3 regions of the Turicibacter sanguinis genome follow, and region 2 is predicted to be linked to each of the others. Evidence: riboswitches for the same ligand, from Rfam matches in the RefSeq annotation. Region 2 holds a riboswitch; each other region holds the start of a gene.
The links. A riboswitch is a leader RNA that binds a small molecule or an ion and turns the genes downstream of it on or off. The one in region 2 is predicted to bind S-adenosylmethionine.

Region 1 (10,158 bases), 510 kb from region 2:
TTCTTGTTTTAAATCATTATTCTCTAAAATAGTGGATCTAAATAAATGGGCAAATATAATATGAATTATGAATAAATATTCTATTTCATTTTGATATATTTTCGTTTTTTCAGGATTAAAAGTTCTAATATCTTCTAAAACTTTAAATATATCTCTTGCTCTAGAATCATAACTATAAATAATTGAATTACTTCTCTGAAGATAGTTAATTAAAATATCATTTGTAGTAGTAATCTTTTTAGAGCACATAAATAACTTTGAAGTAGTTGGTAAATCTTCATACCACACATTTATTGGATACATAATGTTATTTTCAATGAATAGACTTCGCCTATACAATTTATTCCAGGCTGCTGGCGCTAGATTTACCAAGGCTTCTTCACTATTATATTCTTTATTTAGCTTACATTGTTCTTGAGATAATACTTTATTATTCTCAGTTATCCTTCTTAGGCCACAAATAACAATGTCAGATTGATTTTTAATAGCATTTTCTATCATTATTTCAATTGTATTTTTTTCAATCCAATCATCACTATCTATGAACATGACATAATCCCCTGCAGCTTCAAGCAAACCTCTATTTCGTGCATCCCCTAATCCACCATTTGCTTTAATAATAGATTTTATTTTATTCGGAAATTTACATTTATACTCATCTACTATTAATTGAGAGTTGTCTGTTGATCCATCATTTACACATATAAGCTCTATATTTTGATACGTTTGAGAGACTATACTATCTAAACATCGGAACAAATAGTTTTCTACATTATAAATTGGAACTATTATAGACACTAAACCCATTTTATCACCTTAACTTTTAATTTTAATTTGTAAATTTTTCATTCTCCACTCTAGATATAAAAGTATATTTAACATTTTATATTTTTTTGATAAAAATAGATGATTTACTACTAATTGATTCACCCCTAAATACATTTTAGATAAATAATCTTTAGAGAAATTTTTCTCAGTAAAACACTGTAATTTATCATATATACTTAGTTTTATATTTTCATCTTTTATATTTGAGACCCTAATTAAAGTATAATATAAATGTCTACTATACAATTCTGTTATAAATTTTTCATCATATTCATTTACTTTTAAGATATTATTAAAAGCATCTAATATATCTAATATCTTATTATTATATGTTTTAGTAATTGAATTAGGCCTATACAAATAATTATAATAACACTCATCTACTGCTGCAATTTTATTACATTTTGATAAAACGAGAGGAACAGTGGCTAAATCTTCAAACCATTTATTTAATGGAAATCTAATTTCTTCAAAAAGATTTCGCTTAAACAATATATTAGCTGCTGAATTTGATTGAAGTAATAGTTCTTCTTTGGTTACAATATTTTTTTCAAATAAACAACATTTATCTAGGATATTTCCTGATAAAGTAATATTATTAATTCCACAGACTACGGCATCACTATTTGTTTCTAATAATAATTCAAGCATATGCTCTATGCATTCCTTTTCAATCCAATCATCACTATCGAGAAACATTACATACTGGCCTTCACAATGCTCTAATCCTACATTTCTTGCATCACTTAATCCTCCATTAACCTTATTAACTTTTTTAAACATACTAGCATTTAGTTTAATATACTTATCGATTATTTCTTCAGATTTATCTAAAGAACCATCATTCACACATATTACTTCGAAATTTTTAAAAGTTTGTTGGCACAATGAATCTAAACATTTTTCTAAATATTTTTCTACATTATAAATAGGTACTACTACACTAACATCTACCACATTGACATCCTCTTCTCTAAAATTAAATTCCACTGCTTAATAATACATTGCATTTCAAAATTTTCATAACATTCCCCACTACCTTTTCCCAATTTATTATTTAAATTTTTATCATTAATTAACATTTCTATTTTATCTATACAATTTTTAATATCTTCTTGTTTATACACATAACCATTAATTCCGTCCTGAATAATTTCTTTTATTGCTGGAAATGATTCAGAGGCTACTATTGGTACTTCACATTGAAAAGCCTCTAAGAAAGTCATTGGTAACCCCTCATGACGAGAAGTATTTAATAAACAATTTGCCCCTTTTAAAACACCCGGAATATCTTGAATAAACCCTTTAATTTTAACCTTATCTTGAAGTTTATTCTGTACAACAAATTGCTCTAAGTCTTGCCTCAAAGGACCTTCACCATATACTTCAAGAATAAAATCTACTCTTAAAGAAAGAATAATTTCCTTTAAATAATCTATGCCTTTAATAAAATCTAGTCTTCCGATAAATATTATCCTATTATCAATGAAATCCCTTTTTATTTTAGATCCATTAATTGGATTATATATTCTAGTTATGGAATTAAATTTATATTTAGAAAAGTTTTCTTTATCCTTATCCGTTAAAACTACCAGCGTGTGTATTTTATTTTTATAATTAAGTAGCATAAACTTATTAACTTTATTTTTAATTATATATTCATAAGTATGATGTAAATGTACAATCACTTCTTGTTTTTTATTAAAAATAGGTGTGAATAATAATCCATAAATTTCTGGGATAATAATTTTATTAAGTTCTTTTGTTAATTTTCTAACTTTAATAAATTTAAACGCTATTGTAAAACTAATGTAAAAAAGATTTAGAAATAGAGCGAATACTTCTTTATATTGTTTACTTTGTACCATCTTCTTATAAGTAGATAGTTCATATAGCTTTATTTCCTTATTATATAAGTATTCTATCTCTATGTTACTATCTAAATCAAATTCAATATTTCCGCTTCTAAAGAGAGATATAATTTTTACAGTATTATTTTTCGCCATTTCATTTGCCAATAAACATGTAACTTTTTTTGACCCACCTATTCCTGTAATATCATTTGTCAGAAACCCAATATTCAAAATCTCACCTCAATTTTTAATAAATTATTCTAAGATGTACCGGACCATACTCCACTTCATTATATAATCTATACTTCTTGTCACCTATTTGTACATATCCTGTATCTAATTTATAATTGCTTCTAACCCACGCTCTTCTTCCATATCCTGGTTTGATTATTTCAATATCAAAATTATATAATCCCGGTTCTAAATCCAAAATTGGAAGAAATGTTCCATATCTTGCATATTCATATGGTCCATTAAACCCTTGTGCAAAATCTAAATTATATATATCTTCAACTGTTTGACGAACTACTTCTGTTCCTGTCTCATCCTTAATAACTATATTTTTTTCTATCTCCCAATCATTACTCATATTCATTCCTTCAACATATCCCCAACCATATAAATACAACCCATTGGAATCAATGCTTGCCTGGTCGATATGATTTTGTAAGGCACCTTCAATTATCTCAAGTTTAACTGGTCCACTCTCAACTTCATTGTAGAATCTATATTTTTTTCCACCTATTTGCACATATCCTGTATCTAATTTATAATTGCTTCTAACCCACGCTCTTCTTCCATATCCTGGTTTGATTATTTCAATATCAAAATTATATAATCCCGGTTCTAAATCCAAAATTGGAAGAAATGTTCCATATCTTGCATATTCATATGGTCCATTAAACCCCTGTGCAAAATCTAAATTATATATATCTTCAACCGTTTGACGAACTACTTCTGTTCCTGTCTCATCCTTAATAACTATATTTTTTTCTATCTCCCAATCATTACTCATATTCATTCCTTCAACATATCCCCAACCATATAAATACAACCCGTTGGAATCAATGCTTGCCTGGTCGATATGATTTTGTAAGGCACCTTCAATTATCTCAAGTTTAACTGGTCCACTCTCAACTTCATTGTAGAATCTATATTTTTTTCCACCTATTTGCACATATCCTGTATCTAATTTATAATTGCTTCTAACCCATGATCTTTTTCCATTTTCCGATTTCAGTATCTCAATATCAAAATTATATAATCCTGGTTCTAAATTTAAAATTGGAAGAAATGTTCCATATCTTGCGTATTCATACGGTCCATTAAACCCTTGTGCAAAATCTAAATTATATATATCTTCAACTGTTTGACGAACCACTTCTGTTCCTGTCTCATCCTTAATAACTATATTTTTTTCTATCTCCCAATCATTACTCATATTCATTCCTTCAACATATCCCCAACCATATAAATACAACCCGTTGGAATCAATGCTTGCCTGGTCAATATGATTTTGTAGAGCACCATATTCTTCATAAGATCCATTCGTAGTAATTAGAATGGATGTGTTATCAATATATCCTACTGATAAATCATAAATATATTGAGCATTAAATTTCGGAACTCCATTAACTATTGGAGTATCTGTCTGAATCTTATAAAATTCTCCCAATTGTCCAATAATTAAAAATGGATAATTATATATTTTTATATTACTTTTTTTATTTTTAGTCTGATATAAAGTAGATGAACTTGAATTAGCCTGGCTCTTAACATCTACAACTGCATTAGATTGTTTAATTCCAATTGTATAATAATCATAATCCTTTAATCCACTGGCACTATCAAAACGATAATACCAACCAGCAATTTTTTCTCCCCAGAATGGATCGGATGCATACCTAACATTCATCCCGCTTCCTTTATTTCCGACATGAGACCCCATATATCTCCAATCATCAACCGGATCTGTATATCCCCATGATAGGTAACGGTCAGCATGATAATTGATTCCTGCTTCAACAGATGGGAAGCTCGTTCCATTGCCGTAAGGATTATTATCTGTCGCATTCATCCCAAATAAGTTATTCTTATCAATACTTAAACTACTTTTTCCCCATCCACTTTCATGAATTCCCATAGCGTACTGTAAGGCACCATTAATCCCATACTTATCTTGAACAGCATAGAAGTATTGGCCTGTATTGACTAACTTTCCACCTGCTCCACCATTCGAATTTGTATAATTATCAAAAATATTAGCTGAATAATTTGATTTCGACCTAACTGGTAGATATTGATAATAATTATAAAATGGATTTGATTGATTTACAGCACCTTGACCATTAACCTTAATGTTACGCCAGTTTGTATAAAAATAAATTCCATCATAACTATAATATTTAACATTAGAACTCATCCAAGATGGTGCTTTTCCAACAATCACTTTTGAATAACTATTAGCCTTTGTTACATTACTCGTTAGATAATGAACTAACGTTCCATTTTCATTGGCATAATAAGATGGTGATTGAACTGTTGACGTACTAAAAGTAGTAATTCCTCGTTCATTTATATCATTATATTTATCTAAGTATTGATCATAATAATTCAACTCTGGAACATCTAATGGTTCAGTTTTTTCTTGTAAACTATACATTGTTGTTCCGCCTGGAATATAATAAGCAACTGTCTGAATTTCATACTTTACCTTTGTCCCATCATTATTTAAATCTAATTCAAACCAATGAGATTCAGATTTAGGAACCTTCCCTTCATATCCAGATAAATAAATATAATAATAATTCGTATCTTCTCCTAAATATAACGCATCATCTACATAACAAGAGTTTACATATGTATTATGTTCAGATTGTCCACCAGATGGATATAAATTATGATTGGGCTTACATTGTAATGCCTTCATAATTTCTGAAGTAGTCTTACCTTCTTTTGATTGCTGTCCATCAGGAACAACTTGCCATAGCTGAACTAATCCACTTCCAGAACTTCGACTTTCAATGGAGAATAAACCATCATCTTCTAAATTAATTGAAGCAGTTTCTTCAAGTAATTCTTCCTCAATTTGCTCTTCTGGACTCTTGCTTTCTTCTGATCCATCAGCGCTATCTAAATCTTCTTCTACTTTAGGAATCTCTAATTCTACATCTTCAGTTTCTCCGAATTCTTCGTCATTTGGAATTTCTTCAGGTAAACCGTCCCCCGGATTCTGAATCTCTTCATTTTCAGTACTTTCATTAGATAAGTTTCCATCTAAATCTGGTAGATCGTCTTGACTTGAATCAATTGATTCTTGAACAATATCTGAATTATTTTCTACTTCTGACTCATATACCGTAGCATTAACAATCGCCCCAAAGCTACTAAACTGATTTATTAATAATCCGATTGCTAATGTTCCCTTTAAGACTTCCTTCTTGCCCCGCTTTCGATTCATTTTCACAACTCCTTCTCCAATACATAGCTCCTTTAATTATAAATAATTTATACATTTTTGTCATTAAAACATAGATAAAAAGAATATTTTGACACTCTTTTGTATATAATAAGAAATTTAGTAATAAAAAAAGAATTCAAGTATACTTGAATTCTTTTTTTATTCACCTTTACTTAAAATCTGAACACGTCGTTGAAGACTTTTAATGGTAGCATGTTTCATACTTCCACCATCTTCACCATCAAGCGTCCATTTCACGTCCTGTTCACTCTCAACTGTAATTCGATCTGTTTTAAATGTTACCACGTATTCAGGATCATATGTTCGATTTAAAAAGTCGGTTAAAATACGATGAATATCAATCAAATTTTTAGGAGCTCGAATTAATGTTACCTCAAATAGTCCATCATTTAAATCCGCTTGATTTCCAAATGCATTTTTAATCCCTGCTACAGAATCCGAATTTGAAATCATTCCAAAAATATAATCTCCCTCAATAAAACCCTCACGATGATAAATTTTACACTGATAAGATTGAATCGTTGGAAGTTTCATTAATCCTTCAATTAAATAAGCAAGTCCCCCGAGCATATTTTTGCGCGGTTGTGGTGTTTCATAAGCTACGTCTGTAAAAGCCCCAAATGCAGCAACATACATAAAATAACGCTCATTAAACATCCCGATATCAATTGGCATTGGTTTCCCATTTAAACAGAGTTCAAGTGCTTTTGGAACATTTTTAGGAATACCAAGTGTTGATGCAAAATCATTAGTTGTCCCTGTTGGAATATAACCAATCGGAGTATTCCCATTTGCTTCAATTAAGCCAGTGATTACTTCGTTCAACGTTCCATCCCCACCACTTGCGATAACCAAATCATAACTTCGAGCGACTTTCATTTTACTCACAGCATCATGCTTAGCTTTCGTTGGATAAACTGTCACTTCATATCCAGCTAAACTAAACTGAGTGACAATCGATAAAAGGTAATCCTTGATCATCCCACGACCTGACGTCGGATTGATTATAAGTAACAGTTTTTTTAGCACACTAGGCACTTCCTTTCAAAAATTTAAAGTTTTATAGCATAGTATATTATAGCACTCTCTCACATAATAAAAACCTGATTTTTTGTAAAAAAATCAGGCTATTATTATACATCTATTTAATATTAAAGTGAAGCTTTTAACGCTTCTACTTTATCTAAGCGTTCCCATGGTAAATCTACATCAGTACGTCCGAAATGTCCATATGCAGCTGTTTGTTTATAGATTGGGCGTCTTAAATCTAACATTTGAATGATTCCCGCTGGGCGTAAATCAAAGTTTTGACGAATTACTTCGACGATTTTAGCATTCGTAGTTTTCCCTGTACCGAATGTATCAACCATAATTGAAGTAGGCTGTGCGACTCCAATTGCATATGATAATTGAATCTCAATTTTATCTGCATACCCTGCAGCAACTAAGTTCTTCGCCACATAACGTGCAGCATATGCAGCAGAGCGGTCTACTTTTGTTGCATCTTTACCTGAGAATGCTCCACCACCATGACGGGCATATCCTCCGTAAGTATCAACAATAATTTTACGTCCTGTTAATCCTGCATCTCCATGAGGTCCACCGATTACAAAACGTCCTGTTGGATTAACTAAATAACGAGTATTTTCAGTTACTAATTCTTGTGGTAATACTTCATCAAATACATATTTTTTGATATCTGCTTCGATTTGCTCATGAGTTACTTCTGGTGAATGTTGAGTCGATAATAATACAGTATCAATAGCTACTGGTTTTAAAGCTTCATCATATTCAACTGTTACTTGAGTTTTTCCATCTGGACGTAAATAGTCTAATGTTCCATTTTTACGAACTTCAGTTAAACGACGTGCTAATTTATGAGCTAACGAGATTGGTAATGGCATAAATTCTTCTGTTTCATTTGTAGCAAACCCGAACATTAAACCTTGGTCTCCTGCTCCGATTGCTTCGATTTCTTCATCACTCATTGAACCAGTACGAGCTTCTAACGCTTGGTCAACACCCATCGCAATATCAGCCGATTGTTCGTCAATTGCAGTTAACACAGCACATGTATCTGCGTCAAATCCATATTTTGCACGATCATAACCAATTTGACGAATTGTTTCACGGACTGTTTTTTGAATATCAACATACGAAGACGTTGTAATTTCCCCAAACACTAACACTAATCCAGTTGTTACCGATGTTTCACAAGCAACACGTGCCATTGGATCTTTGGCTAAGATCGCATCTAAAATTGAATCTGAAATCTGATCAGCAATTTTATCTGGATGACCTTCTGTTACTGATTCTGATGTAAATAAACGACGTTCTGACACTATAATATCCTCCTTCAATTCACATTAATACTCTATATTATTAAGCTTTAGATATAAAATCATGCTTCGGGCCGTTAATTTTTGCAATTAACTTGAATCTAATCCTATTTTCCACTAAATTATATTCTAACAATGGTTGTTACATCGCCTTCGCGATGTAAAGTTTGTCTAATTATAGATTTTATGTGTATTCACAAATACAGTGAATACACACTAATAGCACTAATGGATAACATCTGCAAAAAACGCAGATGTATAGTTCATCTATTCCGACAAAGCCGGAAAGATGAGCTAACAAAAAAAGCCCGCTATAAGCGGACTTGAATAGGTAGATTCAAACCCTCTTATTGCTCGAGTTAAACTCGCTTGGGTCGGCACCTTTCAATTTCAGAGGTTGCCGCGACTTCATAGGCCCCTATGCCTCCATCGCTCTTAATAAGAGTATATTATTGTAATTTTATTAAATTTAATTCTTATCTATTATAAAGCCTTTTTATTTATTTGTCAAATATTAGCGACTTATTCTGTAAAATCAAGTTCAACATTTGAAATAGCATCGAAGCGAGTCCCAATTTTCTCAGTTGTAATATGGATTTCTTTAACATCTTTCGACACACTATCAATATGCTTACTCAACTTATCCCATCGCTCTTTATAACGCTTGAATTCATCCCCTAATTTATTCAACTCCTGTTGAATAATTAAAGCATGTTGATCCCGTTCTAAATTATTTAAAATCACTTGAATCGTTGTCAGTGTTGACATAAAAGTTGTAGGTGACACAAGCCATACTCTTTTACGTTGCGAATAAGCTACTAAATCTGGGTGATAGGCATTAATCTCAGCAAAAATTGCCTCTGCTGGTAAAAACATCACAGCCTGATCTGAAGTTTCCTGCGGTGTCACATATTTATTGAAAATATCATCAATATGTTTCTTAACATCTTGTTTGAACTGTTTCTCTGCTAGTTGACGCTCTACCTCCCCTAAAGTTCGATCCATCATACGTTGATAATTTTCAAGTGGAAACTTCGAGTCAATCGGTAAATCCCCCATTGGAAGTGGAGCATGAAGCATGGCATCTACAATAGTTCCATTTGATAACTTATACTGAGTTTCATAAATACGATCATTCTTTTCACCGAAAACAGCTGCCATAATTTGATAAAGTTGCACCTCACCAAACGTTCCTCGACTTTTTTTATCTGATAACAGATTTTGTAGTGATACAATGTCCGTTGATAAACTTTCAATCTTTTTCTGTGCTTCATCAATCTTTGCTAAACGAACCAAAATATTTTGAAATGTCTCATTCGTCTTATTAAATGACTGATCTAGCCTCTCATTTACCTTATCATTAATACGCAGCAAATTAAACTCAATCCGTTCATTTAACTTCGAAAAATCACTCTGTAATTGTTGATTCACCAAAGACGTATGCTGATTCAATTGATCTCGCATCACCCGCTCAAACTGTCCATAACGCTCAAGCACTCGCTCATTCGCCTGATTAAAACTCCCACTTAACTGAAAATTAGCATCCTGAAGTCGCTTCTCCATTCGTTGTTGCTCCTCAAGCAATTGTTTCACCTGCAAATCTAACTGTGGATTTTGACGACTTCTTGTATATAAATTTTGTCTGATTAAAATTAAC
Region 2 (10,158 bases):
GGTTGATTTCCATAAAGTTGATAATATAAGCGACCTAAATTCATATATATTTTATTTAATCGTTTTTCTTCGTCACTAATCTGTGTGTTTAATTTTGCGATTTCCGCAAATTCTTTTGTCTTTTTCATCGCATCTTGACTTGTTTGAGTAACCTTCTTACCAAACTGTTCGAAAAAAGTGCCCATCCTCTCACCTCATCTTCAAATTTATAATTATTAAATCACTTTATTATATTCAAGTGCTTTAGTGATATAACTATAAATTCAACTTTTGATGTTATCTCACTTTATTCAACTCAAACTCCTCTTTAATTTGTGCTAACAACTCACCATCACTTAATAATCGTAATCCTATTCGAGCTAAAATTTCTGTGCTTTGAAGCAACCCTTCATCCCCCTGTTTAGAAATCGCTGCCTGCTTAAATTCCTCAGTATGAGTCACTACCTCAGAGTCACAGATTTTTACAGATGGATGAATCGTTGGAATGACATGACTGACATTCCCAGCATCGGTTGAACCTTTTGATTCATTAGGATTGATGTCCTCTACAATCAATCCCACTTCAGTTGCAATCTTTTTAAATAATTCATTAAATAAGGGATACACAATTAAATCTTCCACAATATTTTGATACGTATTATATTTCACCTCACACCCTGTACTCAATGCCGCACCTTTCGCTATTTGAATGACCTTATTCGTGATTTCTTCACAGGTTGCAATCGTATTGGCACGAACATAAAATCTCGCTTTCGTATACTCTGGAATAATATTAGGTGCATCTCCTCCGTGTGTAATAATTCCATGAATTCTAACATCAGATGTTACATGTTGTCTTAAAGCATTCACCCCACTAAAAAATAAAATCATGGCATCTAATGCATTAATTCCTTTCTCCGGACATCCTGCTGCATGAGCGGGACGTCCAAAGAATTCAAACTCAATGGGATGATTGGCTAAAGAGCTAGTTGTTATTGCTGTTTTATTACCTGGATGAATCATCATACAAGCATCTACATCATCAAACAATCCCGCTCTAACAAACGAAGCTTTCGCACTCCCATTATTTCCACCTTCTTCAGCCGGTGTCCCAAAAACAATGACTTCTCCTCCAGTTAATTCTAATAAAGGTGCTAAACTGCAAGCAGCTAATACACTACTTACCCCAATAATATTATGACCACATCCATGCCCAAGTCCCGCTAAAGCATCATACTCAGCTAAAAAACCAATCACCGGACCAGGTTTTTTAGCAATATATCGTGACACAAATCCTGTTTCATGCCCCGCAATATTTGTCTTTACATCAAATCCTCTTTCTTTTAAAACATTCGTTAACAACTCACACGCAAAATATTCCTCGTTTGCAATTTCAGGATGTTCATGGATTTGATGACTCAGGTTGATAAAATAAGCTTCTTGTTCCTTTATAAATTGACGAATTTGATTTTCCATACGTTCTCTCTCCTATTCACTAAAATGCTGGAATCGATGCCCCTTTGTATTCTTCTTCTATAGCTTTTTTAGTTTCTTCCGTTTGATAGACTTCCACTAAACGTTTTAATGCTTCTTTATCCTGATCCTCTGTCCGAACCGCAATGATATTGTAGTAATTTACAACCGTTTCACTTTCTGTATTCTCAACATAAATCGAATCATCAAGTGGTGATAAGCCAGCTTGAACAGCGACCCCATTATTAATGACTGCGACTGCCACATCCTCAAATGAACGCGGTAATTGTTGAGCAACTAATTCAACGATTTCTAACTTTTTAGGATTGGCAATGATATCTTTCACCGTTGGCGTAATCCCCACTCCTTCTTTTAATGTAATTAAACCTGCATCTTGAAGTAATAATAGAGCTCGACCACCATTTGAAGCATCATTTGGAATTGACACTTTATCTCCCTCTTGTAATTGTGCTACATCCGTTAATTGCGATGAGTAAATTCCCATTGGGGCTAAAACGGTATATCCAATTGATGTTAGATCTAAGTTATGATTGCTTTTAAATTCTTCAAAAAATGCGATTGTTTGAAAAGCATTCGCATCAATTTCTCCATCGGCTAGTGCGGTATTTGGTAAGTTATAATCACTAAAAGTCACAAACTCAAGGATAATCCCTTCTTCTGCAAGACGACTTTGAACACTTTTCCAAATGGAATTAACTTCGCCATTAATTCCTAACTTAATAACCGAATCACTTCCCACTTCATTACCACATGCAACTAATAAAAATCCTAAACAAACTGACATTACTAACCCTAATAATTTTCTTTTCATGATCAATTCCTCCTAATATGATTTATTTTAATGACTGAGTTTCCGTTGGAGCCATTCCCCGGCACTTTGAACTAGTGACACTAACACAAGTAAAACGACAACAGTCACAAACATGATGTCTCCTTTAAAATATTGATAACCATAACGGATGGCAAAATCTCCAAGACCACCTCCACCAACACTTCCAGCAATAGCTGAAAATCCAATCAAACTTACGATCGTAATCGTGAGTGCATATATGATATTTGGTAATCCTTCTTTTAACAAGACACGATAGATAATTTCAAATGGACTCGATCCCATCGCTTTTGCTGCTTCAATTACCCCATCATCAACATTTAACAGTGCCGACTCAACTTGTCTCGCTACAAACGGTGTCGTCCCCACAATTAACGGAACTAAAGCCCCTTTTAACCCAATCGTTGTGCCAACAATCCACTTCGTAAATGGCATAATAAACGCAAGCAAGATAATGAAAGGAATGGATCTCAAAACATTCATTAATTTTCCGATGATATAATAGACCCATTTATTTTCAACCAAATGATTTTGCCTTGTCACCACTAAAACAACCCCAATTGGCAATCCAATCATCGTTGCAAAAATCCCCGATATACTAACCATTAATAACGTTTCGTTAAGTGCTTTTAATAAATCAGGAAAATACTCGACCACATTTGGACAAATTTGATTAAAGAACTCGACCATCACTTAACACCTCCACTTTAATCTGATTATCATTTAAATACTGTAGTGCCTGACTCATCAATTTCTCATCGCCATGTAAACTGACAATTAGATGCCCAATGGGCGTTTTTTGTATCATCTCCACACTTCCAAATAAAATACTCGCCTCAATATCAAACAACTTTGAAATATTAGAAATAAAGGCTTTACCTGTCTGTTGTCCAACAAATGAAATCTTCACAAGTTTTTCAAGTTTTGTTAATTCTTCAAACGAACCTCTCGACTCTAATAACTCAAAAATCCGTTCATCCTGAAATACATTGGCCACAAAATCCTTTGTAATAGTTGCTTTAGGATTTGAAAAAACATCAACTATAGGTCCTACTTCAACAATTTCACCTTCTTCCATCACCGCCACTTGATGACAAATATCTTTAACAACCTCCATTTGATGCGTAATCAATACCATCGTAATTCCTAACCGTTCATTAATTTCTTTTAACAACCTAAGAATCGATTTAGTCGTTTGAGGATCAAGAGCTGATGTCGCCTCATCACAAAGCAACACTTCTGGATCATTTGCCAATGCCCGAGCAATTGCCACACGTTGTTTTTGACCCCCACTCAACTGATTAGGGTAGACATTAGCCTTTTCCTCTAATCCAACAAGCTTTAATAAACGATCAACCTTCTCCTTTATTTCATCACGATTCAATCCTTGACCTTTTAGCGGATAAGCAATATTTTCATAAACATTACGTGATTTCATGAGATTAAAATGTTGAAAAATCATTCCGATTTTTCGTCTAGCCTCTCTTAATTGCTTCGCATTCAATTGCCCCAGAACCAAATTATTAATCAACACTTCTCCCTCTGTTGGAATTTCTAAATAATTCAAGCATCTGATTAACGTACTTTTTCCTGCTCCACTATACCCAATGATTCCAAGGATTTCACCTCTATTCACCCTTAAATTTATATTTTGTAAAGCTTTAACCACTTGCCCTTGACTTTCAAAGTTCTTACTTACCTGTCTTAACTCAATCATCTTCTATCTCCCTCCTTGTCAGTTGAAATAAAAAAACGGACCCCTTATCAAAAGCTGGGGTCCGTCTCATTAGAGTCCTCTAATAAACAATCCCCTCATCTCCCAGAATCAATCTGTCGGATTTAGCACCGTGTACAACTGTACCGGTTGCTGAAGCTTCATAGGGCCTGTCCCTCCACTTCTCTTGATAAGGTTTTATATTTAATTAATAAAAAAACTAAGTCATCCTTCAAAAATTTGAAGAACGCTTAGTCTAACTTACAACTCGCGCTCCTCATCTGCCAGAATTAATCTGTCGGATTTAGCACCGTGTACGACTGTACCGGTTGCTGAAGCTTCATAGGGCCTGTCCCTCCACTTCTCTTGATAAGGAATCCATTTTTATTTCTTTTTTAACTTACGGATACTATACCATCCATTTTATGGAATGTAAAGTCTTTTTAATAATGAAATTTCTTTTTTATTTCATGAATCAGTTTACGATCAGCAAACATAAACATCCCAACACACGTTATTAAGGCGTAATATCCTGCAACCACTGCAACCGCTGGAAAACTAATTAACTCAAAATAAACGAGCATTAATAAAAACAATCCAATACCGCCAAGCAGTAACTGATAACTTGCAAAATCTGTAAAACGCTTTGGTCTTAAAATAATTAACAATGTAAAGACAGATGTTCCTGCCATCAGTGCCAATGGAAACACAAAATTCAATGACCACCCTTGATAGCCAAGTAAATAATCTAAAATAACGGCAAATACAGTTCCACCAAAGACATGCGTCAAAATATTTGGTCCAATATTTTTTTTCACTCTTAAGCCAATAATAACACTCACTGACAAATATAAAGTAGAACACACAATAATAAAGACCCAATTCCAATTAAAATCATGAAAAATTCCGATGATAAAAGAATACGAAATAATCACCATGGCCATAAATACAATCAGTTTACGAATCGGCACGCGACGTTTCTTTGCAAATCGGGATGGATAATCTCGAACCACTTCAATTTCAACTAAGTCCAATATTTCCCCACATAAAGGACATCTTTTCAATTCATTTTCTACATTCATTTGACATTTAGAACAATATCTCATTATTTATTTCCTCGTTACATGAAATTGTAATTTCAACTTTCTGATCTTTTAAAAATCTAAAGAAGAATCGTTGAATATCAGTTTCTTCTAATGATGATGTAAAACTAACGACTAACGTCTCCTTAAATGAACAAACCCCACAACGAATTCGTTGATGTGGTGTCACCGGAAGCATGACGCGTACTTGATCGACATACTGTGAAATTTCATCTAAAAAGACAATACGCCCAAGATTCGATAACGTGGTTGTCACCCCTTGATCGGCCTTTAAATAAATTTGTCTCATCACCGTATTTTTGATAAACAGTGGAGCAAAACGGATGGCTAAATTTTCTTGAGCACTCACATTATCTTTAATTTTATGCGTCACAACTTGTTGATCTTGCCCCTCAATTAATTGAATGGATACCTGCTTTAAAATATCTTCAAAACTCATCTCCTCTAAAACATTAACCGATACCGTCACATTAGAAAAGAAATTACGCACAGTATTTGACTCAAAACGGGCTCTTAAATCAAATGGAATTGTCACCGTAATTGGTCGCTTATTCTTTGTGAATTTCTCATTTTCCATATAAATCGAATAAATTAATAAAGAAGATAAAAAACAAGACATACTAACGCCATATTGTTTTGATAATTTAACAATCTGTTTTGCTGGCATCATTCCATGAATCACTTTTAATTCTTGAGGACGTTTTTTAATTCCTAGTATTTTATATGCTTTAGAAGTCGTTGGAATAACTTTTCCATCTCGATCCGACACAACTTTTAAAAAACTGTCCTCATCCATTGCACGTTGAGATTGTTGGTCACTCATTAACTGTAAATGTTGATTGACTGAATTAGGATAAACTCTTTTTAAATATTGATACAATAGAACCTGTAAAAACTGTAATGCGCCTGCTCCATCAGCCAAAGCATGAAAAACTTCTAGATGCATCATGTTTTCATAATAGGTGACATTAAATAAATAACCATTATTAGTGTACTTCGTCATTTTTGAACATGGATACGTAAACTCTTTACGAACTCTTGGTTTTTGAATATTCATATCAAAGTAGTACCAAAAAATTCCCATCCTTAGACGTACACTAAATGATGGCATTTCAAGAAGTGCCCCCACGACAGCTTCTGATAAGTAATCCGCTTGAATTGGTTCTGTCATTTTGACCGAAATTCGGAATACATTTGTTGCCTTTGTACTCGATACGAGTGAATATAACTTCGCCACATTATCAAGCTTACTCCAATAAAATGCTTGGTAATTATCATTCATCTACCATCGTCCTTACTTTTTAAATCTACATCGCAAAAATCAATGCTTTATAGCTAATCATACAATAACTAAGATTATAAATCTACCAATTCAATTAAAACAATTTTACTTTTTTTACTTCTTTTTATTCATCTCTTGAGATGAAACTTCTCCATTTGTAGAACAAAAATAATAATCTAAATGTTTACTTATATAAATTGTAAAAAATTATGAATTTTTTAAATAAAAATGATTGATTTATCCTTAAAAATCGTTTAATATATGATTAATGAGCAATAAAACGTTAATAAATTAGCTATTCCCCCTCTCTTTTGTTTCGATGATTCTCATCTAAACATTTTATTTTTGCTCAAAAAGTTTATAAATACTAAACATAATGTTGAATAAAATTACGAAAATCAAAATTTGAAAGGATGATTACTTTTGAAAAAAATTTCATTATTAACTTTAATTATGGCATTAGGGGTGATGACAGGATGCCAAAATCAAAATGAAATACCTGCCATTGAACCACTTGAAGAGGAGGCAGTTAAAACCGTTTCTGAGACAGTTAAATTAAAACCAGATTTTATTGAGGGAGAAGATTACGATGAATTGGGGGGAGCAGATTCTTATAACTTTTTAGGTGATAACGCTACTTCACGATTTTATGTTAATCCCGATTTTTATCGATTAAAATCAGACGAAACCTTAACCCTCATTGAAGGTTTTAAAACGATGCAACAAACAACGGAATGGTCATGTGGAAACGCCGTTTCTTTAATGACACTTTGGAATATGGGAAAAACTGATTTAACAGAATGGGATATCGCACTTGCCATGGGTTCAAGTGTTGACGATGATACGGAAGGCGCTCTTCCTGGAAGTGCTAATAACTTTCATGAATATGGCACAACCGTTGAAGACATGTACAACTTCTTTTCTAATTTAGAAGGATTTAAAGTATTAGAAACAAGTTATCGCGCTGATTATACCGAGGCTGACTTGGTAAGCGAAGAGGATGGAGCAACCCCTTCTAATATCGGAAATCTAAAACCGACCTTCTCTTCATCATCTTTATACGCTTCAGAAAATAGTGACGATACTGAAGCTTGGGTTGACGATGCTAAAGATTCTTACTTCGTCACATGGCTAACAGGACACTTAAAAGCAGGAAGACCCGTTATGGTTGAATGGGGAGACTGGGATGGTCATTGGGTCTCTATTATTGGATATGATAACAATGGAACACCAAGTATTGGAGATGATACCTTAATTTTTGCTGATCCTTATGATACATCAGACCATTGGCAAGATGGATATACTATTTTTCCACTTGAACGCTTCTTCTATATGTGGCAAGATCGTAAAGTCGCACCTAAACCTTATCAATTACAACCCTTCATCGTTGTTGACAAAGTGACAGAATAAAAAAGAGTCTCAGGTAACTGAGACTCTTTTTTTATTTCAAATAATCGTTTAACCCTTTCATTCATACTTTTTGGCTCATTCTTCTTTATGAATATAAAAACGATATAAATTGACTTCGCTCTTTCACCCTTCTAGATGAAGAGGTTTCTTTCATATGGCGCGTCAATAATAAGCTCTGCTTCGCACGAGTCATCGCAACATAAAATAATCGGCATTCTTCCTCTTGATTAATCCCATCAAAATCGAGCGGGAACATCCCCTGACTCATAAATGGAATAATCACATGATCAAACTCAAGCCCCTTTGACTGATGCACCGTAATAATTGCAAGCTTATTTTCCTCTTTCATGACACGATCAAGTTCACTGCTTGATAACGCCATCAAATTAAGCATTTGAATCCAAATTTCTAAATTTGGTTGATGTGGATTCGTATGATGCAGGCGATGATAGGTCGCCCCAATGTAATTAAGTAACTCTATGATACTTTGCTTATGTGCTTCATCCTCACACTCAAAAGCATCTATTAAACCTTTCATCGCAACATGTGGCGGCTGTGTTTCAAAACAGTCTTGAATTTCTTTTAACCTTTGAATCGCTCCCCATAAATGAGGTTCATAAAATTTCATGACTTTTTTACGGTTTTCATGATGCGTCATTAACAAATCCATACTTTTAACGAGCACATCTTTTGTTGCTAAAATATCATCCATCGCATTATGCGTCGGCTCATGACTCACACCAACATAGGCGCTGACGGTATCTAACTTATGATTTTTCAAATCTGGATACAGGCGCCTAACAATATCTAAGGTATCATAATAGCCCATTGAATTTTCAAACATCAGACCTAAACGATTCATCTGACTACTCACAATTTTTAAATCATATTGAACATTATGACCAATCAATAAAGCGCCTTCTACAAACGCTTGAAACTGTAAAAAGACTTCTCTCGCCTCTTCGCCATGTTCGTTTAAATAGTCATCACTAAATCCGTGCACCAAAGCTGAGTCTCCAACCGAGTGGCTCGGTTTAATAAATCGTTCAAATGAACGAGTATACTCACCATTCACCAATTCAATAGCTGCAATTTGAATAACTTCATCTTGAGTCACATCAAGACCCGTTGATTCCACATCAAAAATGACAATTCGTCCCTTTTCAAACTGCTTCTTTAATAATCCATACGGTTCTTCATACTCATAAGCAGCTTCTTGAAACAAATCAATCATTCTCATCCCATAACTAACATATCGTTGACGATACGTTTGATTAAATAACTCAGGAGATACCTCAGGACAAATAAGTGGCAACAATCGTTCAAGTGATAAATGATCAAATGGATTAAGTTGAAATTTGACAAAGGCAAGTAAGTCTTTTACGACTTTGCGTCTAAATAAACTTAAATCTTCAATCAAATAACAGGGAATCCCCACATTTCTTAAAAAGTTTGAAACTTGAATATTTTGCTTATTTGTTCGCGTTAGAATCACAGTATTAGCGAGGTCATCTAATCGATAATGCTTTAGGTGATCGATAATAAAATCCATTTCCTCTTGTTGGGTCTGTGCTTCATAAAAGACAGGCCGACCTCCCACTTCCTCATTCGCTGCCTCAATCACGCGTGGGGATAGCCTCGGATTAATTAAGCGTGCTTTTTTCGCATTTTGTAAATAATTGGCACTCATTTGAACTAATCGTTTCAAAGACCGATAATTTAGGGATAACTCCAATCGTTTTGGATTAAATGTCGTCATAATTTGTGACAAAATCAGTTCTGGATTTGAATCACGCCACTCATAAATGGTTTGATTGAAATCCCCAAAAACACTAAATTGCTTTCCTTTTGCTAATTTTTCAATCAGTTGATATTCAAATTGGGAGGTATCTTGTACTTCATCTACCATCACCACCTTAAATCGCTCACGCCAACGTTCTAAAATCTCCTCATCTTCTAGTAATTCGCTAGCATAAACAATCAAATCATTAAAGTCAACAAGGTGATTTTCAAGAAGATACGTTTGATATGTTTCATATAACCAACAACCATACTGAGCTAAAAATCCAAGGGTATATGCTCCAGCATCACTTCTTCTATTCGAATATTGAAGTTTTTGTGCTTTTTCAGATTGATGAAAAGAGGCGACCACTCTTTTATAATCGTCACGATACGCTTTTGGAATCATTAAGCGATATAGTTTCAATTCTTGCAAATATTGATAGGCCAAATCGGCAATGACATAATCATCTTTCATTAACTGACGCACTAAAAACTTTCCATCCTCTTCATCCATCACCGAAAAATCACGCGAAATCTTACCGAAGTTTTTCGCTTCTTCTTTAAT
Region 3 (10,158 bases), 980 kb from region 2:
TGTAATTTAGCACGGTATGGTTTATGTTTACGTACTTTTGTCATGAATGAAGACATAACATCAATTGCAATTTGGTCTACGCGATCATCGTTGTTTCCGTATTTAGGGAAATCTCCTTCAACTTCGAAATCAACTGCGATTCCAAATTCATCACGAACTGGTTTAACTTTAGCGTATTTGATAGCTGATAATGAGTCAGCTACTACTGATAATCCGGCAATACCAGTTGCTGAAACGCGTTCTGCATCTGTATCATGTAATGCCATTTCGATACGCTCATAGCTATATTTGTCATGCATGTAGTGGATGATATTTAATGTATTAACATATAAATCTGCTAACCATTCCATTACTTCATCATAACGTTCCATTACTTTATCGTAATCTAATACTTCGTCAGTAATTGGAGCCCAATGTGGTCCAACTTGTGCTTTAGATTTTTCATCTTTACCACCGTTGATTGCATATAATAATGCTTTTGCTAAGTTTGCACGAGCACCGAAGAATTGTAATTGTTTACCAACTTTCATTGGTGATACGCAACATGCGATAGCATAGTCATCTCCATAGATTGGACGCATGATGTCATCATTTTCATATTGGATAGCTGAAGTTTTGATTGACATTTTTGCACAGTATTCTTTGAATCCTTGTGGTAATTTAGTTGACCATAATACTGTTAAGTTTGGTTCTGGAGCTGGTCCTAAGTTATCTAATGTATGTAATACACGGAATGAGTTTTTAGTTACTAATGGGAATCCATCAGTTGACATACCAGCGATTGATTCAGTTACCCAAGTTGGATCTCCTGAGAATAATTCATTGTAGTCTGGAGTACGAGAGAATTTAACTAAACGTAATTTCATTACGAAGTGGTCCATCATCTCTTGTGCTTGTTCTTCTGTGATTACTCCATTTTGTAAGTCACGTTCAATATAGATATCTAAGAATGTAGAAGTACGTCCTAAAGACATTGCAGCACCGTTTTGTTCTTTGATTGCTGCTAAATATCCGAAGTATAACCATTGGATAGCTTCTTTAGCTGTTGTAGCTGGTTTAGAAATATCGAAACCATGTTTCGCAGCCATTTCTTTTAATTCTTTTAACGCACGGTATTGTTCTGAAATCTCTTCACGTAAACGAATAGTTTCTTCGTCCATGATACGAGATGTATTGTTATGATCATTTAATTTTTCAGCCATTAAACGGTCGATTCCGTATAAAGCTACACGACGGTAGTCCCCGATAATACGTCCACGTCCATAAGCATCTGGTAATCCTGTGATAACACCTGATTTACGAGCAGCACGGATTTCTGGAGTATAAGCATCGAATACACCTTGGTTATGAGTTTTACGGTATTCAGTGAAAATGTGAGATACTTCTGGATCTACATGGAATCCATAAGATTCAGCAGCTTTTTCAGCCATACGAATTCCACCAAATGGTTGTAAAGAACGTTTGAATGGTTTATCAGTTTGGAAACCAACGATTGTTTCTAACTCTTTATTTAAGTATCCTGGTTCATGAGAAGTAATAGTTGATACGATTTTAGTATCTAAATCAAGAACTCCACCAGCCTCACGTTCAGCTTTAGATAATTCCATTACTTGATCCCATAATTTTGTTGTTGCTTCTGTTGGTCCTGCTAAGAATGAATCGTCACCCTCATAAACAGTAATGTTTTGATTGATAAAGTCACGCACATCAATTTTTTCTTTCCAGTTTTCACCTTTAAAGCCTTGCCAAGCTTCCATGATAATTCCTCCTTGTGGTCCAATTTGAACCTCTCTCTGAAATTTCGAATACCTGTTACTGCACTTTGATTTTATAACAGATAGCCTCATTTTGTAAAGGGTTTGCATAGCATCATAACATTTAACTATCCCCATAAACGTTATAACGTATATATCTTTTACATTGTCTATTATATTGCCGATAATGGAAAAAATCAACTTATATGCTCTAATATTTTGAAATTTTATTGTGACATTTTTATCCACCTAAAAAAACTTCTTTAAGATACATCCTAAAGAAGTTTTATATTAGGACAATATAGATTTTATTCCTAATATAACAATTAATATTCCACCAAATATATTAGCTTTATTTCCAATTATATGACCTAATTTTCTACCAAAGGTTGCTCCCATATAAGATAAAAGAAAGGCAACACCTGAAATGCAAATGACAGCTAACATAATCTGCTCATAAATTAGTCCATACGTAATTCCAGCAGCTAACGCATCGATACTTGTCGCAATACCAAACATCACTAATAATCTAAACGTGATTTTATTTGTTTTTCCAGTTCGTAAACACTTAACCTGACTACACTTTTTTTGTTGGCAAATCGGATACGGACAATTATCTGGTTCTTCTTCAAATGTTTCTTTAATCATTCTTGACCCCAAAATGATTAAAATAACACCTGCAATATATTGATTATAAGTTGTAATATTTCCACTTACGATTGTCAGCGAGATAATTCCTAAAATAAATAATAATCCTTGAAAAAATCCAAAGCTTGTCGCTACCTTCAAGCGCTGTCTTATTGAACTTGTAGCTCCATCCATTCCGAGTGTTATTGAAACAGCAAAAGCATCCATTGCCAACGCTACTGACATTGTAATAATAACAATAATGTAATCATTCAATAAAATCTCCCCCATCTCTAATCTTCCTTGCTCCTACATCTTATCTATTTACCTCATTTAATATACCTATTTTAAAATTAATCTAGAATTATTAAATATTGTATAAAAAATTAGGAACGCTAAACAAAAAAATATTTTTTAATTTCTTACCTTATATATATGTATTTCTGTATAAGTTAAAAAATGGAAAAAATAGATTGACTTTTAAACTAAACGCCTTATAATAAGTATTAAGTCACAACAAACTAAAATTTTATACAGATACACAAACTCTTATCAAGAGCGGCGGAGGGACAGGCCCTGTGATGCCCGGCAACCATCAATTAATGATACGGTGCCAATTCCTGCAGATTTTTATCTGACAGATGAGAGAAAGTGTGACATTACATGCAAATGTAGTCCACCTTTCTACTTATCTAAGTAGGAAGGTTTTTTTGTATCAATGTTAAATGACTTATCTAAGGAAAGGGGAGAGAATATGATTATCCTTGATCAAGTTAAAAAAGTATTCCAAACTTCATCCGGCCAAGTAACAGCAGTTGATTCTGTTAATCTAGAGATTAAAAAGGGAGAAATCTTCGGAATTATCGGCTACAGTGGTGCTGGAAAAAGTACATTAATCAGAATGTTAAACTTACTCGAACGACCAACCGACGGGACCGTTACAATTGACGGAAAAGATCTAACTAAGGTATCTGCTAAAGAACTTCGCTTAGCACGTCAACAAATCGGAATGGTATTTCAACACTTTAACCTACTTTGGTCTCGAACTGTTTATGAAAATATCGCCTTTTCTCTTGAAATTGCTGGCGTTAAGAAAAATGAAATCAAACCTCGTGTACTAGAATTAATTCAATTAGTTGGATTAAGCGGGAAAGAAAATAACTACCCTTCCCAATTAAGTGGAGGTCAAAAGCAACGTGTCGGAATCGCTAGAGCGTTGGCAAATAACCCAAAAGTTTTACTGTGTGATGAGGCTACATCAGCCCTCGATCCACAAACAACAGACGAAATCCTAGACTTATTAGTCACAATTAATAGAAAATACAATTTAACTATCGTTCTAATTACACATGAAATGCATGTCATTCAAAAAATCTGTCACCATGTTGCCATTATGGAAAATGGTCGTATCATCGAACAAGGTGATGTCTTAACTGTCTTTAGAACCCCAAGTCACTCCGTTACTAAACGATTTGTAAAGCAAGTTGTCAATGAAGACGAATCACTTAATACGTTAGATACCCTATCAAAACAATTCCCTGATGGAAAAATTGTTTTATTAAAATACTTCCAAGGAAATGCTGAAAAACCATTTATCACAAACGTTATTCGACAATATGATGTTGATATTAATATTATTCACGGGAAAGTTGTTCAAACACAAGATGGTGGTTATGGATCACTTTACGTTCAACTAACAGGAAATGATATTAATTCTGCACTTAATTATTTAAAAGAGGCAGGAGTAGAAATTGAGGTGATGGCACGATGATTTCATCATTACTACCGAATGTACGCTTTGATAAAATGTTTGATGCCACAACTGAAACACTATATATGTCACTAATTGCTTGTATTTGTGTTTTCTTATTAGGTCTTATCATCGGATTAATCTTATTCTTAACAGGACCTAATCAGTTACTTGAAAATAAATGGATTAATCGTATTTTATCTGCTTTCGTCAATATATTCCGATCAATTCCATTCGTTATCTTAATTATTTTGTTACTTCCATTCACAAAATGGTTAGTCGGAAGTATGTTAGGTCCGAATGCTGCACTTCCTGCTCTAATTATTGGAGCAGCACCATTCTATGGTCGATTAGTAGAAATCGCTCTTCGCGAAATCGATAAAGGAGTTATCGAAGCTTCAGTCGCAATGGGAGCTTCAATATGGACAATTATTTGGAAAGTTTTAATTCCTGAAAGCTTACCTGCATTAGTATCTGGTATTACTGTCACAACGATTTCTCTTGTTGGTTACACAGCAATGGCCGGTGTAATCGGAGCAGGAGGGCTTGGTAATTTGGCCTATCTTGATGGATTCCAGCGTAATCGCATGGATGTTGTATTTGTAGCGACAGTCATCATTTTAATTATTGTCTTTACCATCCAAATGCTCGGAGATTTTATTACTAAAAAAATCGATAAACGTTAAAAGAAATCTGACGTTAAGTAACTATTAGATAAATCCTTAATTTTTCACGAAATTGAGATTTATATAGGAATCGTGGGGGAACACGATAAAAACAAAATCCAAGGAGGAGAATTAAATATGAAAAAATTATCTTTAGGTTTATTAAGCTTTGCTGCAGCCCTAACATTAGTTGGTTGCCAAAATGACACAAAACCAGAAACTTCTACACCAGAAGCGCCAGAAACTGAGGAAGTAAAACCTGCAGAAACGACAAAGTTATCTATTGGAGCATCTGCGGTCCCTCATGCTGAAATATTAGAGTTTGCTGCTCCATTATTATTAGAAGAAGGAATCGAGCTTGATATTACAGTATTCCAAGACTATGTTTTACCTAATACAACGGTGGAAAATGGAGAATTAGATGCAAACTACTTCCAACACATTCCTTATTTAGAAGAATTCAATGTTGAGCATGGAACAAACCTTGTAAATGCGGGTGGAATTCATATCGAACCTATTGGAGTTTATTCTAAAAAATATACATCATTAGATGAATTGCCAGAAGGAGCAACAATCATCATGAGTAATTCAGTTGCTGATCACGGACGTATGCTAGGATTATTACAAACAGAAGGCTTAATCAAATTAGATGATTCTGTTGAAGTTAGCAAAGCAACTGTAGAAAATATCATTGAAAATCCTAAAAACTTAAAATTCCAAACAGATATCGATCCAGGATTACTAGTTCAAGTTTATAATGCTGAAGAAGGTGATGCTGTTTTAATTAATACAAACTACGCGCTTGATGGTGGATTGAATCCAATGAATGATGCTATCGTAATGGAAGGATCACAGTCACCATATGTGAACATCGTTGCAGTTAAGAGCGGAAATGAAAATAATGAAGCAATTCAAACATTAGTTAAAGTGTTACACTCTGAAGAAGTTCAACAATTCATTATTGATACTTACGAAGGAGCAGTTGTCCCTGTATCTGAATAGTGAATCAAATGGCTCTCATAACGAGAGTCATTTTTTAATAAATATAATAGATTTAGAATGAAAGTAAAAAAAAATTCTATCCTAAAAATGAGAAAAAGTATAAAATATAAGCTTTTTTCAAACTGGAAACTTTTAACTATGTTATAATAATGACAAATGAAAGGGTGAGAAACATGATTCAATTTAAATCAACAGTAAATTTTAAAAATGAAAAAACAAATTTAGTAGTTGGTGTATTTAGCGATACGACACATCCATTATTCTTGCAATTAGATAAGGCGTTAAATAAACGTTTATCTGCTTCTTTAGAAGAAAAATTAATTCCTACTACTTTCAAAGAGATTACACCAATTTATCCACTTGGACAAATTGAAAGCAAAAAAGTTTATATCGTTGGTTTAGGAAAATCAACAGACTTTAATACTGAGAAGTGCCGCCAAGTAATCGGACAAGTTGCAAAAATAGCAAAAGATGATGTAACAATCCTACTTGAAACATTTGATAGCAAACAAACCTCAATCAATGAGTTAGCAACGATTTGTGGTGAAGCTATTACACTTGCAACTTATAAGATGGAAACATATAAAACAGAAGAAAAAGTAAAAACTCCAGTCAAGTTCTACATTCATAGTGAATGTTCAATTGAAGCAGATTTAAAGCGCGGTATTATCTACGGAGAAGCAACAAATAGTGCTCGTCAATTATTAAATGAACCAGGAAATAAATTAACAGCAACTAATTTAGCAAATGCTGTTGCAACGTTCGCAAACGAACATAACCTTGAAGTTCGTATTGTTGAAAAAGAAGAAATGGAGCAATTAGGAATGGGAGGAATTCTTGGTGTAAATCAAGGTTCTGTTGAACCTCCAAAAATGATTGTTGCTAAATATCAAGGAACACCTCGTTTTGAAAACATTACAGCTTTAGTCGGTAAAGGTTTAACATTTGATACAGGGGGATATTGTTTAAAACCACGCGCTGGAATGGAAAATATGAAATCTGATATGGGGGGAGCTGCTTCAGCATTTGGAGCATTCCAAGTAGCTGTCCGCTTAAACCTACCCGTTAACTTACTATTAGTTATCCCTTCAACAGATAACATGATTAGCGGTAATGCAATTAAACCAGGTGATGTTATTAAAACGATGAATGGAAAAACAGTTGAGGTAACCAATACAGATGCTGAAGGTCGTTTAATCTTAGCAGATGGAATTACATTTGCTAAACATTTAGGAGCTAGTAAAATTATCGATTTAGCCACTTTAACGGGAGCTATTATCGCAGCTTTAGGAACGGATACAACAGGTGCCTTCACAAATAACCAAACCTTCTATAATCAATTCTTAAAAGCAGCAGAATTAACAAACGAATACGTTTGGCAAATGCCACTTCATCCACGTGATCAAAAAGCATTACGTTCCAGTGATGTTGCCGACTTAAATAATGCACCAATTGGAAAACCAGGAGCAATTATGGCGGCTGCTTTCTTAAAAGAATTCGTTGAAGAAACACCATGGATTCACTTAGACATCGCAGGAACTGCTGATACAAAGGCAGCTCATGACTTAGGACCAAAAGGTGGAACTGGGGTTATGGTTCGTACCATTGCTAAATTATTAGAACTACAAGCTTAATCATTAAAACGTAGGAATTACTTATGAATTCCTACGTTTTTTTAATACATAATTTCTTAAGTTGATAAATAAGATAGTTAACAAGGATGGAAAAAAAGATGGGGGACTTATATGATAAAAGAAATAGAACACATTATTTGGTCTTACTTAGCAATTCCCACTTTGTTAATCGTAAGCTTAATTTTTACTTTTTATTATAGAGGGGCACAATTTCGATTTAAGGAAATGATTAAATGTTTAACCAAAAAAACACCAACTAGTGAGGGTGTTTCATCTTTTCAATCCTTTACTATGGCCCTCGCTGCACGAGTAGGGGTAGGTTCTTTGGCCGGGGTTGCACTCGGAATTTATATTGGAGGACCGGGAAGTGTTTTTTGGATGTGGGTCAGCGCATTTATTACAGCTGCCGCTTCGTTTGCAGAAAGTACACTTGCCCAAATTTATAAACGAAAAGATGGAAAGATGTATATTGGAGGACCGGCCTACTATATTGAAGATGGCTTACATAAAAAATCTTTTGCTATCATTTACGCTATTATTATTATTCTAACTTATACTTTTGGTTTTAGTGCAATTCAGGCTAATACAATTGCGACTTCATTTAATGATGTATTATCTATCCCTCCGCTTATAACAGGAATCTTTCTTGCCATTTTAAGTGGATGCATTATATTTGGAGGGGCTGCATCCATAGCTAAAATGACTTCAAAAATCGTACCTATTATGGCGCTATTTTACATTGGAATTGGGATATTTGTTATGCTGACGCATCTTTCATATATTCCCACATTCTTCACTACAATTCTCGAAGATGCCTTTCAACCCTCTCCATTAATCGGGGGCACCGTAATGTTTACAATTATTACAGGAATTAAACGCGGGGTTTTTTCAAATGAAGCGGGAATGGGATCGGGTGCTCACGCGGCTGCAACAACAGATAGTGAGTTTCCAATTGAACAAGGTTATATCCAAGCATTTGGTGTTTATGTTACAACCTTATTCATTTGTACTATTACAGCCTTTTTAATCATGGTAACAGATGCTATCAGTGTTGCTGATAACTATAGTAATGGGATTGAACTGACTCAATATGCTTTAACAAGTTTATTTGGTCCAATTGGAGGAATTATTCTAGCAATTGCTATCTTCTTCTTCGCCTTTAGTACGATTTTAACTGGATATTTTTATGGCGAATCTAACGTCAAATATCTCTTTAAAACCAATCATGTCCTCTTCCTCGTACGAATTATTGTGATTGTGGTCATCATTATCTCTGCCTGTGCTTCAGCAGGACTTATTTGGTCACTAGTTGATATCGGTGTTGGATTAACTGCAACCATTAACATTATTGCTCTTTGCTATTTAGCATCAGAGGTGAAAAAGCGCCTGCGAAAATTACCATAAAAAAAGCCATCGTATGATGGCTTTTTCTTTATTCTTCGTTAGAAGGAAAGACATGACTTAAATAATTTGGATTTGATTTATCATAAATCAAATCCGATTCCTCTGCTGTCTTTCTAATTTCATCTTCAATTTCTTGAATTTTATTTAAAATTGATTCTGCATGGAATTTTTCAACATTGTAATACAAGAACAAATCTTCAAAAGCCTTTGCGGTTTTATTTAACTCTTGATTGATTTTAATGAATGAGGCAATATTTTTACTCTTTGCCGCATTTTTAAATTGCTCTAAATCAATTTTAATGGTTTCAATAACATCCTCTTCATTTTCGTATTCTTTAAGAGGAAGGGGATATGGTTTTAATCGTTCTAAGAAGTAACGATTTGATTTGTTAATGTTGTAAACATACGATAAGCGGAAATCACCAATATGGAATCTTACATAACAGCAACTACTTGGGAGTTGTAAAACTTCTCCACCCATTTGACGTAAAACCATTTCATGTTGATTGGCTTGCATACGCATATAACTAGCGTTCGTAAAAATACCTGCACCTGTAAATTCCGGATTAAATTTATCCATAATATATCTCCTTTATCATCAAATTATTTAATCACATTATACATAAAAGATTAGAAGATAAATAGTAGAAATGATAACAGAAATAATCATAATAGGGAATCCAATCTTTAAAAAATCCCCAAACGATAATTTATATCCTTTCTTATGAAGCATTCCACTAACAATAACATTTGATGAAGCTCCAACGATACTACCATTACCACCTAGACAAGCTCCTAAGGCTAACGCCCACCATAACGGTGCAATATTCATTCCAGTCATTGTTCCGATATTAATAATTAAAGGAATCATTGTTGCAACGAATGGAATATTATCTAAGAATGCAGAGGCAATAGCTGCAACCCATAAAATAAGTAATGCAGTAATCATTAGATTTCCACCTGTTAACTCAATCAATCCGCTGGCTAAAACTTCAAGTACCCCTACTTTTTCTAGTGCTCCTACCATGACGAATAATCCCATGAAGAAGAAGATCGTTGGCCATTCAACTTCTAATAAAACTTCTTCAACATCAATTCTACTAATTAATAACAAGACTCCAGCCCCAAACAATGCAATAGTTGCTGACTCAATTCCAAGTGCATGATGAGTTGCAAACCCTGCGATAGTTAGTAGTAAAATAATCCCGCTTTTTTTTAGCAACGTAGGATTTGTAATAGTTTTAGAAACATCGAATTCAGCAATTTTAGCTTTATTCTCATCACTGATAACAAAATGTTTTCTAAATACAAATTTTAAGATG

Region 1: linked by a shared signal. The riboswitch ahead of metK (methionine adenosyltransferase) and the one ahead of HLK68_RS09130 (methionine ABC transporter ATP-binding protein) in region 2 are both predicted to bind S-adenosylmethionine.
Region 3: linked by a shared signal. The riboswitch ahead of HLK68_RS04435 (methionine ABC transporter ATP-binding protein) and the one ahead of HLK68_RS09130 (methionine ABC transporter ATP-binding protein) in region 2 are both predicted to bind S-adenosylmethionine.

The regions. Positions count from the first base shown of each region.
Region 1 is NZ_CP053187.1:1,369,857-1,380,014, reverse strand. It holds gene HLK68_RS06750 (glycosyltransferase family 2 protein) at 1-807, opposite strand, end outside; gene HLK68_RS06745 (glycosyltransferase family 2 protein) at 817-1,785, opposite strand; gene HLK68_RS06740 (glycosyltransferase) at 1,779-2,912, opposite strand; gene HLK68_RS06735 (N-acetylglucosaminidase) at 2,929-6,141, opposite strand; gene HLK68_RS06730 (diacylglycerol/lipid kinase family protein) at 6,301-7,191, opposite strand; gene metK (methionine adenosyltransferase) at 7,314-8,504, opposite strand; SAM riboswitch class I at 8,846-8,946, opposite strand; gene HLK68_RS06720 (DNA recombination protein RmuC) at 9,024-10,158, opposite strand, start outside.
Region 2 is NZ_CP053187.1:1,884,215-1,894,372, reverse strand. It holds gene HLK68_RS09150 (zinc ribbon domain-containing protein) at 1-185, opposite strand, end outside; gene HLK68_RS09145 (M20 family metallopeptidase) at 277-1,455, opposite strand; gene HLK68_RS09140 (MetQ/NlpA family ABC transporter substrate-binding protein) at 1,475-2,284, opposite strand; gene HLK68_RS09135 (methionine ABC transporter permease) at 2,312-2,992, opposite strand; gene HLK68_RS09130 (methionine ABC transporter ATP-binding protein) at 2,976-4,019, opposite strand; SAM riboswitch class I at 4,112-4,213, opposite strand; SAM riboswitch class I at 4,291-4,392, opposite strand; gene HLK68_RS09125 (DUF6320 domain-containing protein) at 4,460-5,122, opposite strand; gene HLK68_RS09120 (hypothetical protein) at 5,106-6,401, opposite strand; gene HLK68_RS09115 (cysteine peptidase family C39 domain-containing protein) at 6,825-7,811, shown strand; gene HLK68_RS09110 (ATP-dependent helicase) at 7,897-10,158, opposite strand, start outside.
Region 3 is NZ_CP053187.1:901,158-911,315, forward strand. It holds gene pflB (formate C-acetyltransferase) at 1-1,757, opposite strand, end outside; gene HLK68_RS04430 (manganese efflux pump MntP) at 2,046-2,672, opposite strand; SAM riboswitch class I at 2,928-3,029, shown strand; gene HLK68_RS04435 (methionine ABC transporter ATP-binding protein) at 3,136-4,152, shown strand; gene HLK68_RS04440 (methionine ABC transporter permease) at 4,149-4,817, shown strand; gene HLK68_RS04445 (MetQ/NlpA family ABC transporter substrate-binding protein) at 4,935-5,798, shown strand; gene HLK68_RS04450 (leucyl aminopeptidase) at 5,972-7,432, shown strand; gene HLK68_RS04455 (alanine/glycine:cation symporter family protein) at 7,544-8,836, shown strand; gene HLK68_RS04460 (hypothetical protein) at 8,865-9,416, opposite strand; gene HLK68_RS04465 (ArsB/NhaD family transporter) at 9,453-10,158, opposite strand, start outside.